DNA from 4 places in the Sinobaca sp. H24 genome. Region 2 is predicted to be linked to each of the others. Evidence: riboswitches for the same ligand, from Rfam matches in the RefSeq annotation. Region 2 holds a riboswitch; each other region holds the start of a gene.

Region 1 (3,672 bases), on a different contig from region 2:
GTCCGCTTTTTTGGAACAGTGTTTTTAACAGCCGCGGCTATTTGAGCGATATGCTCCGGCGTTGTTCCGCAGCATCCGCCAATAATACCGATGCCCTGATTTTGAAAATCAAGCGCCTTTTCATAAAAGTAGTCCGGATTGGACTGGTAGACGAATCGGCCGTCATCAATATCCGGAAGACTGGCGTTAGGGTGCACCGCGTACAGCGTATTTTCATCCAGCGGTGTCATCTCCAGCGATCTTAAGATGTGATAAGGTCCCATTCTGCAGTTGACTCCTACTGCATCCGCGCCGGCTGCCGTCATCTGCTTAAATGCCTCTCCAAGAGGCAGACCGCCATGCATCACTCCTACTTCACCGAGTGCAACCTGGGCAATTACCGGCAGGTTTGTTTTACTTTTGGCAAGCTTGATGACCGCAGTAATCTCCTGAAGATCATAGAAGGTTTCCAGAATTATTCCATCGGGCTCTGCTTTTATTAGAGCATCCATCTGTTCGGAAAAAGCTTTAATTATTTCAGCTTCGCTTTCTTCCATTTTCTGCAGCCCCTGAATGCCGCCTATCGTTGCAAATACAAATGTCCTGCCTTCAGAAGCTTCACGGGCTGCTTCTACACCTCGCCTGTTAATATCAGGTGTTTCTTCTTCAAGCTGGTATTTTGCAAGCTTGATGCGATTTGCCGCATACGTATTGGTCTGAATAATATCCGATCCTGCTTCTACGTATTCTCTATGAATGGTTTTAATCAGATCGGGGTCTGAGAGATTTAGTGATTCGTAGGAGCCGCTGTATCCTTTTTCGTATAGATACGTCCCCATCGCCCCGTCGCCAATTAACATCCGTTTTGCATATTCTTCTGCCAAATTCACTGCGAGCCACTCCCCTGATTCGTGATTTTCTTTTTACAGACGGTCGAGCGCCTGCTCTAAATCTGCGATAATATCTTCTTTATTTTCTATACCTACAGAAAAACGAAGCAGTCTATTACAGACGCCGTTTGCAATACGGACTTCTTCCGGTACATCAGCGTGTGTCTGCGTGGCTGGATAGGTCATAAAGCTTTCTACACCACCCAGGCTTTCTGCAAACGTCACAAGCTCCAGCCCGCGAAGCAGGGAATCAACCCACTTCTCGTTTTCAATCCGAAAGGAAAGCATGCCGCCTTTTCCTGTATACAGCACGTCTGTTACTTTTGGATGCTTTTCCAGAAACGCTGCCACTGCCCGGGCATTTTCTGTATGCTTTTCCATACGCAGGGAGAGTGTTTCATCCCTCTCATCAAGAGCCAGGAATCCATCGGCGATAGTATGGTTCCCATTCCGTTATGAAACGCCGTAATCCGGCTGCTTAACTGCTCGTCGTTTTGTAACAATTAATCCGGCAATAATATCGTTATGGCCGCCTAGGTATTTCGAAGCGCTGTGAATAACAATATCAGCTCCCATATCAAGCGGGCGCTGCAGGATCGGTGTATAAAACGTATTATCTACAATCAGCCAGAGGCCGTGTTTTTTGGCCAGTTTTGACATTTCTTCAATATCTGCTTCCTGCATTAATGGATTGGTTGGTGTTTCAATAAACAATGCTTTCGTACGATCTGTGATTTTTTGTTCAAATGCTCCCAGATTTCTTGGATCGCCGTATGCAATGGTAATGCCCCAGTTTTTCCATCCTTCTTCAAACAGGCGGTATGTCCCGCCGTACAAGTCCTGGGAAGCGAGGATCTCATCATCTTTGTCAAAAATAGCAAACAATGTTTGAATCGCAGCCATTCCCGAACTCAGTGCGTACCCTTTTGCGCCGTTTTCAAGACCCGCAATAGCACGTTCCAATATGTCCCTAGTAGGATTGCCGGTACGGGAATAGTCGAATCCCGTAGACTCGCCCAGTCCTTCATGGCGGAAGGCTGTAGACATATGAATAGGAGCGCTGACCGCACCTGTTCGTGGATCTTCTTTGTTTCCGATTTGTACCAGATTCGTTTCAATGTGAAATTTCTTATCCATGATTGTCACCCTTTTTGTGGCTGATTACTATATAGTGGCCGGCGTATCCTGATTTATCATTCCGCTAAAAGACCTTCCTCTAAAAGTAAGAAGAAGGTCTGCGTTTTATAAGAGCACCTCTTCTTATCTCTCGGGCATCTGCTGCCCGGCGGATTTAGCACCTGACCTGTTTAGGCTGGTTGCTGAGACTTCATAGGGCCTGATCCCTCCGTCTCTCTGGATAAGAAAGCTTTATTTATATAGTTGTGTAGTAAAACCTTACAAGATTACCGTACGAATTGCAATCAAATTGTGCGAATTCGTTGAATTTATTCAGGAGCCGTATCTACATATAAGCGGCTGCTGTTTCCACAGATGCAGCGGACAAAACCTGTCTGAATCGTCCCATCTTCTTTTCTGCTTCCTTTTAAAACGAATTTTTCTCCGCACTGCGGGCATCGTATGACGACACGATATCGCTTTTCCTCTATCATAAGCCGTCTATTCTCCTTCCATCTGCTCAAACCTATTTGCTGCTTTGAGCCTTTCAGCAGCTGTCCACCATAGAAGAAATCCTAATGGGAGAATGAAGTAGACTATGTACTGCCGGTCGATTAATAATAGCAAATCGTACGTGCCGTGTAAAACGAACGGGACTACCAGAGCCAAAGACAAAAATAATTTCCGTGCAGTACCTTTTAAAAATGAGGCTTTCCCTATATAATATCCCATAGTACAGGCAAACAAAGCATGGCTTGCTACCGGCAGGAATGCTCTTCCGAGTGCTATATCCACGCCATATGCTGTCAGATACAATATGTTTTCCGCTGCCGCAAAACCGAGCCCGACAGCCAGAGCGTAAAGAGTCGTATCGTAAACGGAGCGTACCCGGATAAACGGAATAACCGCGGCACAGAGAATAAACCATTTAAAGAATTCTTCAAGCAGCCCGGCATACAAAAAGGACTGTACAAAAACAGACGCCTCCGTCCCGGTTTCTTCTGTAAGTGCATACTGCACAGTAACAATTGGAAAAACGAGCAGCATACCGATCAGGAAGGAACGGGCTGTTTTACGAAAAGACCGCGAATGAGTCTCCTGCTTTAAATAATAATAGCTTAAAAATGCGACCGAAGGCGCCAGGGCCGCAGTTATAATAGCAAACACTCACGCATCCGTCCTTTCCAGCTTTGTACTTGATCAACTAACTATAAATAGAAAAGAGGCCACCTCAATGAAGCGGATTTTAACGATACATACCGGAGGCACGATCTCCATGAAAGAAGACAAACAGACTGGCAGTGTAGCACCAGGAGAGAAAAACCCACTTGATCAGTGGCATGAAGAAGCAAAACAGGTTGCTGATATTACGGTTATCCCGTTCTTTCATCTTCCCTCGCCGCACATAACGCCTGAAAATATGTTTGAACTATCATCTTTTATTAACGAAAAATAGCTGAAAACATCTATGATGGTATCGTAGTTACGCATGGCACGGATACTCTGGAGGAAACAGCCTATTTTCTGGATCTTCTTCATCATTCCCCCATCCCTGTTATTTTAACGGGCGCTATGAGGTCAAGCAATGAATTAGGAGCAGACGGTCCCTACAATTTCCTCGCTGCTATAAAGAACGGCCTCATCAGAACAAGCGAGGGAAAAAAGGAGTGCTCGTCGTAATGAACGA
Region 2 (3,672 bases):
AACGGAAGGACTGTGATGAAAAAGAATACCGCGCCGCGTGACGAGACCGATTGGTCCAAATTGAGGACTCTGGAATGTAGCTACATTAGAAGAGTGCGTTTTCGTTACGTTGATTGCAGAATGAACTTCATCATTCATCACAACGAGCACTCCCTTTTCTCTAGCCTGCTCAGAAGAAGCCGTTCTAATGGCAGCCAGAAAATTGTAAGGACCGTCTGCCCCTAATTCATTGCTTGAACGCATAGCACCTGTCAAAATAATTGGTATTGGGGAACGATGAAGAAGATCGAGAAAGTAGGCTGTTTCTTCAAGCGTATCCGTTCCATGCGTTATAACAATCCCATCGTACAGGCCTTCAGCTAGTTTTTCGTTAATAAAAGCAGAAAGCTCGAACATATTTTCAGGCGTAATATGAGGGGAAGGAAGATGAAAGAACGGGATCACGGTAATGTCAGCTACCTGCTTGGCTTCTTCATGCCATTGATCCAGAGGGTTTTTTTCCCCCGGCGCTACGCTTCCAGTCTGCTTGTCTTCTTTCATGGAGATTGTGCCCCCGGTATGTATTGTTAAAATCCGCTTCATAAGAATACCTCTTTTCTATTAATGGTTAGCCGGCAATTACAGAGCAGGAAAGGACGGATGCGCGAGTGTTTGCTATCATAACTGCGGCCCTGGCGCCTTCGATCGCATTTTTAAGCTACTATTATCTAACACAGGAGACAACTTCTGGTTCCTTTTACAAAACGGTCCGTACTTTTCTCTTTGGCATGCTGCTTGTTTTTCCAATTGTGACAGTGCAATATGCGCTTACAGAAGAGACAAGTACGGAGGCTTCCGTCTTCTTTCAGGCTTTTTTATATGCCGGGCTGCTCGAGGAATTTTTTAAATGGTTTATTTTGTGCGCTGCCGTTATTCCTTTTATCCGGATCCATTCTATTTACGATACGACCCTTTATGCGCTTGCTGTAGGGCTTGGTTTTGCTGCAGCAGAAAATATTCTTTACCTCGCAGCGTATGGCGTGGATATAGCCTTTGGAAGGGCATTTCTGCCGGTGGCCAGCCATGCTCTGTTTGCCTGTACTATGGGATATTATATAGGGAAAGCCTCCTTTTTGAAAGGCGCTGCCGGAAAAATGTTCTTGTTTTTAGGCCTGGCGGTCCCGTTCGTTTTACACGGCACGTACGATTTGCTATTATTAATCGACCGGCAGTACATAGTCTATTTGATGCTGCCTCTAGGGTTTCTGATATGTTGGATAGCTGTAAGAAAAGAAGAAAAGGGAAAAAGGTTTAGGCAGATGGAAGGGGAATAGACGGCCTATGATAGAGGAAAAACGATATCGCGTCGTCATACGATGCCCGAGGTGCGGGGAGAAATTTGTTCTTAAAGGAAGCAGGAAAGAAGACGGTACGATCCAAACTGGTTTTGTCCGCTGTGTCTGCGGAAATAGCAGCCGTTTATATGTAGATACTGCTCCTGAATAAATTCAACAAATTCGCACAATTTGATTGCATTTCGATCGTTAATCTTGTAAGGTTTTACTACACAACTATATAAATAAAGCTTTCTTATCCAGAGAGACGGAGGGATCAGGCCCTATGAAGTCTCAGCAACCAGCCTACACAGGTCAGGTGCTAAATCCGCCGGGCAGAAGATGTCCGAGAGATAAGAAGAGGTGCTCTTATAAATCGCAGACCTTCTTCTTACTTTTAGAGGAAGGTCTTTTAGCGGAATGATAAATTAGGATACGCAGGCAACTATATAGTAATAAGCCACAAAAAGGGTGACAATAATGGATAAGAAATTTCACATCGAAACAAATCTAGTACAAATTGGAAATAAAGAAGACCCAAGAACGGGAGCCGTAAGCGCCCCTATTCACATGTCTACTGCTTTCCGTCACGAGGGATTAGGCGAGTCGACAGGGTTTGATTACTCCCGTACCGGCAACCCTACAAGAGACATTCTGGAGCGGGCAATCGCCGGATTGGAAAATGGTGCCAAAGGGTACGCATTGAGCTCAGGAATGGCTGCTATTCAAACGCTGTTTGCCATTTTTGATAAAGATGACGAAATTCTTGCTTCCCAGGATTTATATGGAGGAACGTACCGGCTTTTTGAAGAGGGATGGAAAAACTGGGGTATTACGATTGCATATGGCGACCCGAGAAACGTAGAGGCATTTGAACAAAAGATTACCGAACGCACGAAAGCCCTTTTTATAGAAACGCCGACCAATCCATTAATGCAGGAAGCCGATATTTCTGAAATGTCAAAATTGGCCAAGAAACACGGTCTCTGGCTGATTGTGGATAACACTTTTTACACACCGATTCTGCAGCGTCCGCTCGATATGGGTGCCGATATCGTTATACACAGTGCTTCGAAGTATCTGGGCGGCCATAATGATATTATTGCCGGATTAATCGTTACAAAAGATGAGCAGTTAAGCAGCCGGATTACGGCTTTTCATAACGGGATGGGTACAATACTGTCGCCTATGGATTCCTGGCTGTTAATGAGAGGGATGAAAACATTGTCCCTGCGCATGGAAAAGCATACAGAAAACGCACGGGCAGTAGCGGAGTTTCTGGATACACATCCAAAAGTGACGGACGTATTGTACACCGGAAAAGGCGGTATGCTTTCCTTTCGGATTGAAAATGAGCAGTGGGTCGACAGCCTGCTCCGCGGTCTGAACCTTATCACATTTGCAGAAAGTCTGGGCGGTGTAGAGAGCTTCATGACATATCCGGCCACACAAACACATGCTGATGTTCCGGAGGAAGTCCGGATTGCCAACGGCGTCTGTAACCGGCTGCTCCGTTTTTCTGTAGGTATTGAAAATAAAGAAGATATAATCGCGGATTTAGGGCAGGCGCTCGACCGCCTGTAAAAGAAAATCACGAATCAGGGGAGTGGCTCGTTGTGAATTTGGCAGAGGAATATTCAAAACGCATGTTAATTGGAGACGGGGCAATGGGAACGTATCTATATGAAAAAGGATACAGCGGTTCCTATGAAGCATTAAATATATCTGAGCCCGGCCTGGTTAAAAACATCCATAAAGAATATGTAGAAGCAGGGTCGGATATTATTCAGACCAATACGTATGCAGCAAATCGTATTAAGCTTGCCAAGTATCAGCTGGAAGATAAAGCAGCTGATATAAACAGACTGGGCGTTGAAACAGCCCGGGCAGCTGCAGAAGGCAGAGCTTTTGTTTTTGCCACAATAGGCGGTATAAAGGGCCTTCAGAAAATGGAAGAAAACGATGAAGATATACGCAGCGCTTTTTCTGAACAGCTGGACGCTCTGCTGAAAGCGGAACCGGACGGCATTATTCTGGAAACGTTCTATGATCTTCAGGAAATTTTATCGGTCATTAAGCTTGCGAAAAGCAAAACAAACCTGCCGGTGATCGCCCAGGTAGCGCTCGGTGAAGTAGGCGTTATGCACAGCGGGATGCCGCTGGGAGAAGCATTTAAACAAATGACGGCGGCCGGCGCGGATGCTGTGGGAGTGAACTGCCGAATGGGGCCGTATCACATCCTGCGGTCCCTGGAAATGACACCCCTCGATGAACATACCCTTTATGCGGTACATCCAAATGCAAGTCTTCCGGATATCGATGATGGACGTTTTGTTTACCAATCAAATCCAGACTATTT
Region 3 (3,672 bases), on a different contig from region 2:
GCTCTTTAGCCTTTTCATCATAAGCGGCTGTATCTTTCCATGTCTGTCTCGGCTGAAGCACCTCATCGGGCACGCCGGGACAGCGAAGCGGGATATGAAGGCCGAAAAATGGATCCTTGACCGTTTCGCAGTTCTGCAGTTCTCCCTGCAGTGCTGCCTGAACCATCGCTCTCGTATAAGCAAGGTTCATTCTTTCCCCTACACCATAAGGACCACCGGACCAGCCGGTATTTACAAGAAACACATTTACCTCGTGCTGTTCTATTTTATCTCCAAGCATTTCCGCATAACGGGATGCTTCCAAAGGAAGAAATGGAGAACCGAAGCATGTGGAAAAAGTAGCCTCTGGTTCCGTAATACCACGTTCTGTTCCGGCAAGCTTACTCGTGTATCCGCTTAGAAAATGGTACATAGCCTGTTCTTTGGAAAGTCTGCTGATGGGCGGCAGCACGCCGAAAGCATCAGCCGTTAAAAACACAATAGTGGATGGATGTCCGGAAATGCTCGGCATCATCGTATTGGGAATGCTGTCCAACGGGTAGGCGGCCCTCGTATTTTCCGTTAAGGATACATTATCGTAGTCAGGGGTCCGGCTTTCTTTATTCGTTTTAACATTTTCAATAACAGCTCCAAAATGAATAGCATTCCAGATTTGGGGCTCTTTTTTGAAAGATAAATTAATACATTTAGCATAGCAGCCGCCTTCAATGTTAAATACACCATTATCGGACCAGCCGTGCTCGTCGTCTCCGATCAGGTAGCGGTTCGGATCAGCGGAAAGAGTAGTTTTCCCTGTACCGGAAAGACCAAAAAACAAAGCGGTATCACCCTCTGTGCCAACATTGGCTGAACAGTGCATAGACAATACGTTCTGCTGGGGAAGAAGGTAGTTCATGACGGAGAAAATCGATTTTTTCATTTCTCCGGCGTATTCGGTGCCGCCGATTAGTACAATACGTTCTTCGAATGAAATAATAACAAATGCTTCTGAAGATGTTTTATCCACGGCAGGATCTGCTTTAAAGTGCGGAGCAGAAATAATCGTAAAGCCGGCCTCGTGTGTCTGCAGTTCCTCTTCCGAGGGACGGATGAACAGCTGCTTGGCAAAAAGATTATGCCAGGCATCTTCATTAATCACACGGATTGGAAGCCGGTAGGCAGGGTCTGCTCCTGCAAAAGCCTGCGTGACAAACAGTTCTTTTTGTTCAGCAAGATGAGTCATTACTTTTCTATAGAGGTCCGTGAAGATCTGTTTGGAGATCGGCTGATTTACCGGGCCCCAGTCTATATCATTTAGTACGCTCTCTTCTTCAACAATAAATTTATCTTTTGGAGAACGGCCCGTATATTTACCGGTTTCCACACTAAGGGCTCCACTGGCTGTAAGAATACCTTCTTTTCTGGCCAACGCTCTTTCTACAAGGTGTGAAACGGGCAGATTCATATGAATGTTGTCACCATGAAGAAGGTGATGAATTTCATTGGAAAAATCTAAAGTAGTCATGGCGGCAAAATCCTTTCTTTTCTTGAATAGTATCATCTAATTGTTAATTAGTATAACACATTAAAAATATTAGTCTATACTACTAGTGGAAATTTTCAAAAATAAATCACGCTATTCTGTTAATGGAAAAAAATTTTTTTTAGACATACAGCATAGGAAAATGCTTTATTTGACAAGAGATTGGAACTGAGGTAACATATTTTTCGAACGGATACTCTTATCCCGAGCTGGTGGAGGGACAGGCCCTGCGAAACCCGGCAACCATCCGAAAGTGTGAAACGGAAAGGTGCTAACCTGGAGAGACGACTGTCGTCTTGGAAGATAAGAGGCGAAAAAGGAACGGATAGAAACCCCCTTTTCCTCGCCATGGAAAAGGGGGTTTTGTGTTTTCTTTCTCTTCTTCTTCTATATAATAAGGCGGCTTAGGCAGCGTGCATACTATTATGCAGCAGGCAGAAGTACGGCAGAATAAGTTATAAGCAGGATAAAAAGGAGGATATTTCATGGAAACAATTGGACGCCGCCTGTTTACATCAGAGTCTGTTACAGAAGGACACCCTGATAAACTGTGTGATCAAATTTCAGATGCAATATTAGATGAGATATTATCGCATGATCCAAATGCGAGAGTAGCTTGTGAAACAGTAGTGAATACAGGCCTTGTGCTTGTTGCTGGAGAAATTAGTACATCTACGTATGTAGATATTCCAAAGATTGTAAGAGAAACGCTAAAAGAGGTGGGATACACCAGGGCAAAATACGGTTTTGATTCCGAAACGTGTGCCATTCTTACTTCTATTGACGAACAATCAGCAGACATTGCCCAGGGAGTCGACGTAGCGCTGGAATCGCGCGAAGGTTCAATGACAGAAGACGAGCTGGAGGCAATTGGTGCAGGAGACCAGGGTCTTATGTTTGGTTATGCAGATAACGAAACAAAAGAATTAATGCCTCTTCCAATTTCCCTTGCTCATAAATTGGCCAGAAGGCTGACCTACGTGAGAAAAGAAGGAATTCTTCCTTACCTTCGTCCCGACGGAAAAACACAAGTAACGATCGAATACGGCGATGACGGGAAGCCGCTTCGTGTAGAAACGATTGTTATTTCAGCCCAGCATCAGGAAGATATTACGCTGGAGCAGATAGACAGCGACCTTAGAGAACACGTTATTGACCCTGTTGTACCGGAAGCTCTTTTAGATGAAGAAACAAATTACTTTATGAACCCGACCGGCAGGTTTGTTATCGGTGGTCCTCAGGGGGATGCCGGTCTGACAGGTAGAAAAATAATTGTAGATACGTATGGAGGATATTCGCGTCATGGAGGCGGAGCCTTTTCAGGGAAGGATCCGACAAAAGTAGACCGTTCCGCTTCGTACGCCGCTCGTTATGTTGCGAAAAATATAGTAGCTGCTGAACTGGCAGAACGATGCGAAGTACAGCTTGCCTATGCTATCGGAGTTGCCCGTCCTGTATCTATTGCGGTGGAAACATTTGGCACCGGAAAAGTATCGGAAAGCGTACTGGTAGATCTGGTGAAAGATAATTTTGACCTGCGTCCTGCAGGGATCATCAAAATGCTGGACCTTCGCCGTGCTATTTACAGACAGACGGCTGCCTACGGCCACTTTGGACGTACAGACGTAAATCTGCCGTGGGAAAAAACAGATAAAGCGGAACTGCTGAATCAGCTGGCAAAAGAAAAAAACAATAAAAAAGAAAGACGGCCCTAAAATGGGGTCGTCTTTTTTTATTCGTAGTGTATTTCTTTTAATACGCCGTCTTTTATAAACTGTTTCATATCTTTGTCCATTAAATCGACCAAATGATGCTGCCGGGTGGATTTAAACATCCCCAAAGCTTCATTCCAATGCTCGAGCCCCTTTTCGGTCTCTCCCATCAGCAGGAGGTTCCGGCCCTTCTGATAAAGCAGCTCACCGAAAACATACATAGTTCTTGTCTCCAGACATCGTTTTATGCCTTTTTCACACCACTGCGCTGATTCTTTATAGCGCTTTTGTTTTGTGAGTGAAATGGCGAGCGTGTAAGTTAATTTCATTTCAATAGAAGGATTTTTTCTTTTTTTCATCTGCTTCCATTTATTCAGCGCCTCTTTACATAGTGCTTCAGCGTCTTCGTAGCGTTCTTCCAGATTATAAAAAACAGCT
Region 4 (3,672 bases), on a different contig from region 2:
GATCACTTCAGCGCCTTCAGGGAGTTCTTCAAGGCTGTCATAGTCCTGGGAATATACGCCCATTGGCTCGATGTGAATTGCTCCGGCGTTGGCAAAGTCGTAATCATTTTCTTCAATCTGTGATTCAAAGTAAGGCACGTGCTGGAAATAGTTAGCGTCAATTTCTTCTTCAGACAAAGCCTGGTTTGGCACAATATAGTCATTAAATGTTTCTATCTGCAGATCCACGCCTTCTTCTTCAAGCTGATCAGTGGCAAACTCAAGAATTTCTGCGTGAGGCACGTTGGAAGCACCTACTGTGAGCGTCGTTGGTTCTTCTTCAGAACCTGATTCTTCCCCGCCGCCTCCGCAGGCTGCTAAAGCAATTGTTAGTGATAGTGCTGGAATCATCCAAATCTTTTTCATTTTTCCATTCTCCCCTTTTATCTTTTATCAATTCTATATATAATTCTATCGCCAACCCACTGCAGGATCATAACGATCACTAAAATGGCGGCAGTTGCTACTAACGTGACATCCGGATTACTGCGCTGGTATCCTTCGCGGAAAGCGAGGTCGCCAAGTCCGCCCGCACCGATCACACCGGCCATAGCCGTATAACTCACGAGCGTGATAGCTGTAACGGTAATCCCGGATATTAATGCAGGAAGAGATTCTGGAATCAGGACTTTAAAAATAATGTGCCATTGATTGGCTCCCATTGACTGCGAAGCTTCAATCACTCCTTTATCAACTTCACGAAGCCCGATTTCCACCAGTCTCGCATAAAACGGAGCTGCTCCAATTACGAGAGCAGGAAGAGCTGCGCTCGGTCCAAGCATCGTTCCGACGATAAAAGTTGTAAATGGAACGAGCAGAATAATTAATATAATAAATGGAATGGAACGGAAGACGTTTACTATCGCTGCCGCCACCAGATGAATCGGATTATTTTCCCACATGTTTCCTTTGTCTGTCATATAAAGAATGAGGCCAAGCAGCACCCCTAAAATAAACGTAGCCAGTACGGCCAAAGCACTCATGTACAAAGTTTCTACTGTTGCCTGCCACATGTTGCCCCAGTTTACATTTTCAAGTAGTTCATTCATGAGCTGTCATCACCTCTGTCTGCACCTGCTGCTCTTTCAAATAAGACAGCGCATGGTCAAGCTGTTCCTGATTTCCTTTGAGCTGAACAAATAACGTGCCGTAGCTTCCTTCTCTTGTTTTGGACACCTTGCCCTGCAGAATATTGACCGACACGCCGCATGTCAGGATAAGATCCGTCATGATAGGCTGCTCCGCATCTTCACCAAGAAATGAAATTTTAACAATAGGACTGTCATCACCGGATTTCATTAATTCCCGAATCGCTTCCATCGTCTCTTCCGGCTCGGTAATCTGTTTTACAAATTCTTTTGTCATTTCTTCGCGGGGCTGTCTGAATACATCCAGCACCTGTCCTTCTTCTACTACTTTTCCGTTCTCCATCACGGCGACACGGTTGCATATCTTCCGGATGACGTGCATTTCATGTGTAATCAGCACAATCGTCAATCCTAGCTTTTTATTAATGTCCGTCAGCAGCTCGAGGATGGAGTCTGTTGTTTTCGGATCGAGCGCAGACGTTGCCTCATCGCAGAGCAAAACTTTCGGGTTGTTTGCAAGAGCTCTTGCAATGCCGACGCGCTGTTTCTGGCCGCCGCTCAGCTGGGCTGGATAAGCGTCCTCTCTGCCGCTGAGGCCGACAAGTTCTATTAACTCCTGCACTCTGGCATTCTTATCTTTCTTTGAATGCTTTGCTATTTCGAGTGGAAACGCTATGTTTTCCCGTACCGTTCTCGACCAGAGCAGATTAAAATGCTGAAAAATCATGCTGATTTCCTGGCGGGCTTCCCGAAGCGAAGCACCCTGCAGATCGGCCATATTTTTATCGCCAATAACAATGTTTCCCGATGTCGGTTTTTCAAGCATGTTCAGCAGACGGATAAGCGTGCTTTTTCCTGCACCGCTGTAGCCGATAATGCCAAATATTTCTCCCTCATCTATCGTTAAATCTATATTGTCTACTGCCGTTATATCTCCATTGGATGTAGAAAATATTTTCGATAGTTTTTCCAGTGCTATCATATGCCCACCCTGTTTCTTTTCTTTATTAATCTTACTTATCATACCAGATAACTTGGTCTTGGAACAGAAACTTTATTCAACTGACAAAATACCGGCACACTCTCCTTAATTTAACCACAAGAAAATACCCTTCAGCTTTTATCATCAGCAGAAAGGGCATGGTTCATTCCTTTCTCTCATCTGCCAAAGCTTACGCTTCGCAGGAATTGGCACCATTTCATTAAAAATAATGACGGTTGCCGGGCTTCAAAGGGCCAGTCCCTCCACCTCTCATGATAAGAGTGTTTCATATGTAGGTTATTAAGTACAAATCGAAGCTTAGCATGGGACCGTCCGGCTGTCAAATCATTTGTCATGCCTCATATATCACTGCTTGGAGGGACTTTTCTAAATACAATATAAAAATAGATGGAGCCTGTTAAATAGAGAGCACACGTTAACGTAAACACCCATGCCCATCCATAGTACGGCCCATATATGAGAACGATCGATGTGGATACCGGTCCCATAATCGCCCAGCCCAGCTGAAAAACCATCTGCCCTATGGAGTTTGCGAGCCCTTTAATATTATCTCCTACGCTTCTCATCATTAACGACATCTGAATCGGGTTTCCGGCGTTCATTAACGCCTGGCGGAATAAAAAGCCGATAACGGCAAACCATATATTCTGCGTGTAGGCTGTAACAAGCAGAAATGGAAGTGAGCTCAGCTGCAGGATAACTACTGCACGCACTTCCCCTACTTTCTGCACAAGCGTTGGTCCAATCATAAATGCTACAGCTGTCATCCCCTGTCCTAAAGCCAGAATCAAACCGACAATAGTATAGCTTACGTCAAAGCGGTCGGTGAAATACAAATTCAGGTATGGGATAACGAGACCGGAACCAAATCCGATAATCAGCTGAGCAACCGCAAATAGGGCTATCATTTTAATACCGGCACGATTCGTATGTAGAATTTCTTTAAAAGAGCTGGCACCTGTCTTGGTCACCGTGAGTTTGCGCTCTTCTTTTATTTTCAGTACCGGGAAGATTGCAGCAAAGCTTAAACAAGCTCCTGTCAGCAGCGTAAGTCGCAGACTTTGCAGAGCAGTCATATCAAGCAGCAAACGGGCACCGTCACTCATCAGTCCGCCCATGCCATTTCCTATTACGTTGGCCACCATAATCAATGCAAAATTAAAACTGAACAAATGAACGCGCTGTTTTTCGGTGGAATTTTCAGCCAGCAGCGGGATCGAGGAAACCTGTACAAAGGACATAAATGCCCCTGTTAGAAACGCTCCAGTTAAAAGCAGTCCCTCTATTTCCACGACCGAACGAAGAAACAAACTTACTCCAAGCATAAGGGCACCGGCCATAATAACTTTTTTCCGGCCGATACGGTCGCTTAACAAACCTGCCGGGAGAAGGGCGATCGCTGTAGCCGTTGCCTGAGCCGCGATCACCCGACCGTTTACATCGTCCAGGTAGCCGAGCTCTCTTATATAGTAGTTATACATAATCATAAAGACTCCCATGCCCATGTTGGAGAGCACAGAAGCAATCAAGAACAAACGTACA

Evidence for each region. A riboswitch is a leader RNA that binds a small molecule or an ion and turns the genes downstream of it on or off. The one in region 2 is predicted to bind S-adenosylmethionine.
Region 1: linked by a shared signal. The riboswitch ahead of MMY81_RS04430 (aminotransferase class I/II-fold pyridoxal phosphate-dependent enzyme) and the one ahead of MMY81_RS13590 (methionine biosynthesis PLP-dependent protein) in region 2 are both predicted to bind S-adenosylmethionine.
Region 3: linked by a shared signal. The riboswitch ahead of metK (methionine adenosyltransferase) and the one ahead of MMY81_RS13590 (methionine biosynthesis PLP-dependent protein) in region 2 are both predicted to bind S-adenosylmethionine.
Region 4: linked by a shared signal. The riboswitch ahead of MMY81_RS27310 (methionine ABC transporter ATP-binding protein) and the one ahead of MMY81_RS13590 (methionine biosynthesis PLP-dependent protein) in region 2 are both predicted to bind S-adenosylmethionine.

Annotation. Positions count from the first base shown of each region.
Region 1 covers NZ_JALBWT010000002.1:235,641-239,312, reverse strand. The annotation lists partial or broken gene MMY81_RS04435 (bifunctional homocysteine S-methyltransferase/methylenetetrahydrofolate reductase) at 1-869, opposite strand, end outside; partial or broken gene MMY81_RS04430 (aminotransferase class I/II-fold pyridoxal phosphate-dependent enzyme) at 903-2,006, opposite strand; SAM riboswitch class I at 2,127-2,233, opposite strand; gene MMY81_RS04425 (hypothetical protein) at 2,315-2,479, opposite strand; gene prsW (glutamic-type intramembrane protease PrsW) at 2,487-3,152, opposite strand; gene MMY81_RS33805 (asparaginase domain-containing protein) at 3,220-3,441, shown strand; gene MMY81_RS33800 (asparaginase domain-containing protein) at 3,438-3,665, shown strand.
Region 2 covers NZ_JALBWT010000009.1:59,004-62,675, forward strand. The annotation lists gene MMY81_RS13580 (asparaginase) at 1-582, opposite strand, end outside; gene MMY81_RS13585 (PrsW family glutamic-type intramembrane protease) at 648-1,313, shown strand; SAM riboswitch class I at 1,567-1,673, shown strand; gene MMY81_RS13590 (methionine biosynthesis PLP-dependent protein) at 1,794-2,897, shown strand; gene MMY81_RS13595 (bifunctional homocysteine S-methyltransferase/methylenetetrahydrofolate reductase) at 2,930-3,672, shown strand, end outside.
Region 3 covers NZ_JALBWT010000011.1:97,135-100,806, reverse strand. The annotation lists gene pckA (phosphoenolpyruvate carboxykinase (ATP)) at 1-1,504, opposite strand, end outside; SAM riboswitch class I at 1,719-1,832, shown strand; gene metK (methionine adenosyltransferase) at 2,008-3,237, shown strand; gene MMY81_RS15560 (helix-turn-helix domain-containing protein) at 3,255-3,672, opposite strand, start outside.
Region 4 covers NZ_JALBWT010000036.1:13,481-17,152, reverse strand. The annotation lists gene MMY81_RS27320 (MetQ/NlpA family ABC transporter substrate-binding protein) at 1-405, opposite strand, end outside; gene MMY81_RS27315 (methionine ABC transporter permease) at 423-1,088, opposite strand; gene MMY81_RS27310 (methionine ABC transporter ATP-binding protein) at 1,081-2,109, opposite strand; SAM riboswitch class I at 2,283-2,391, opposite strand; gene MMY81_RS27305 (MFS transporter) at 2,469-3,672, opposite strand, start outside.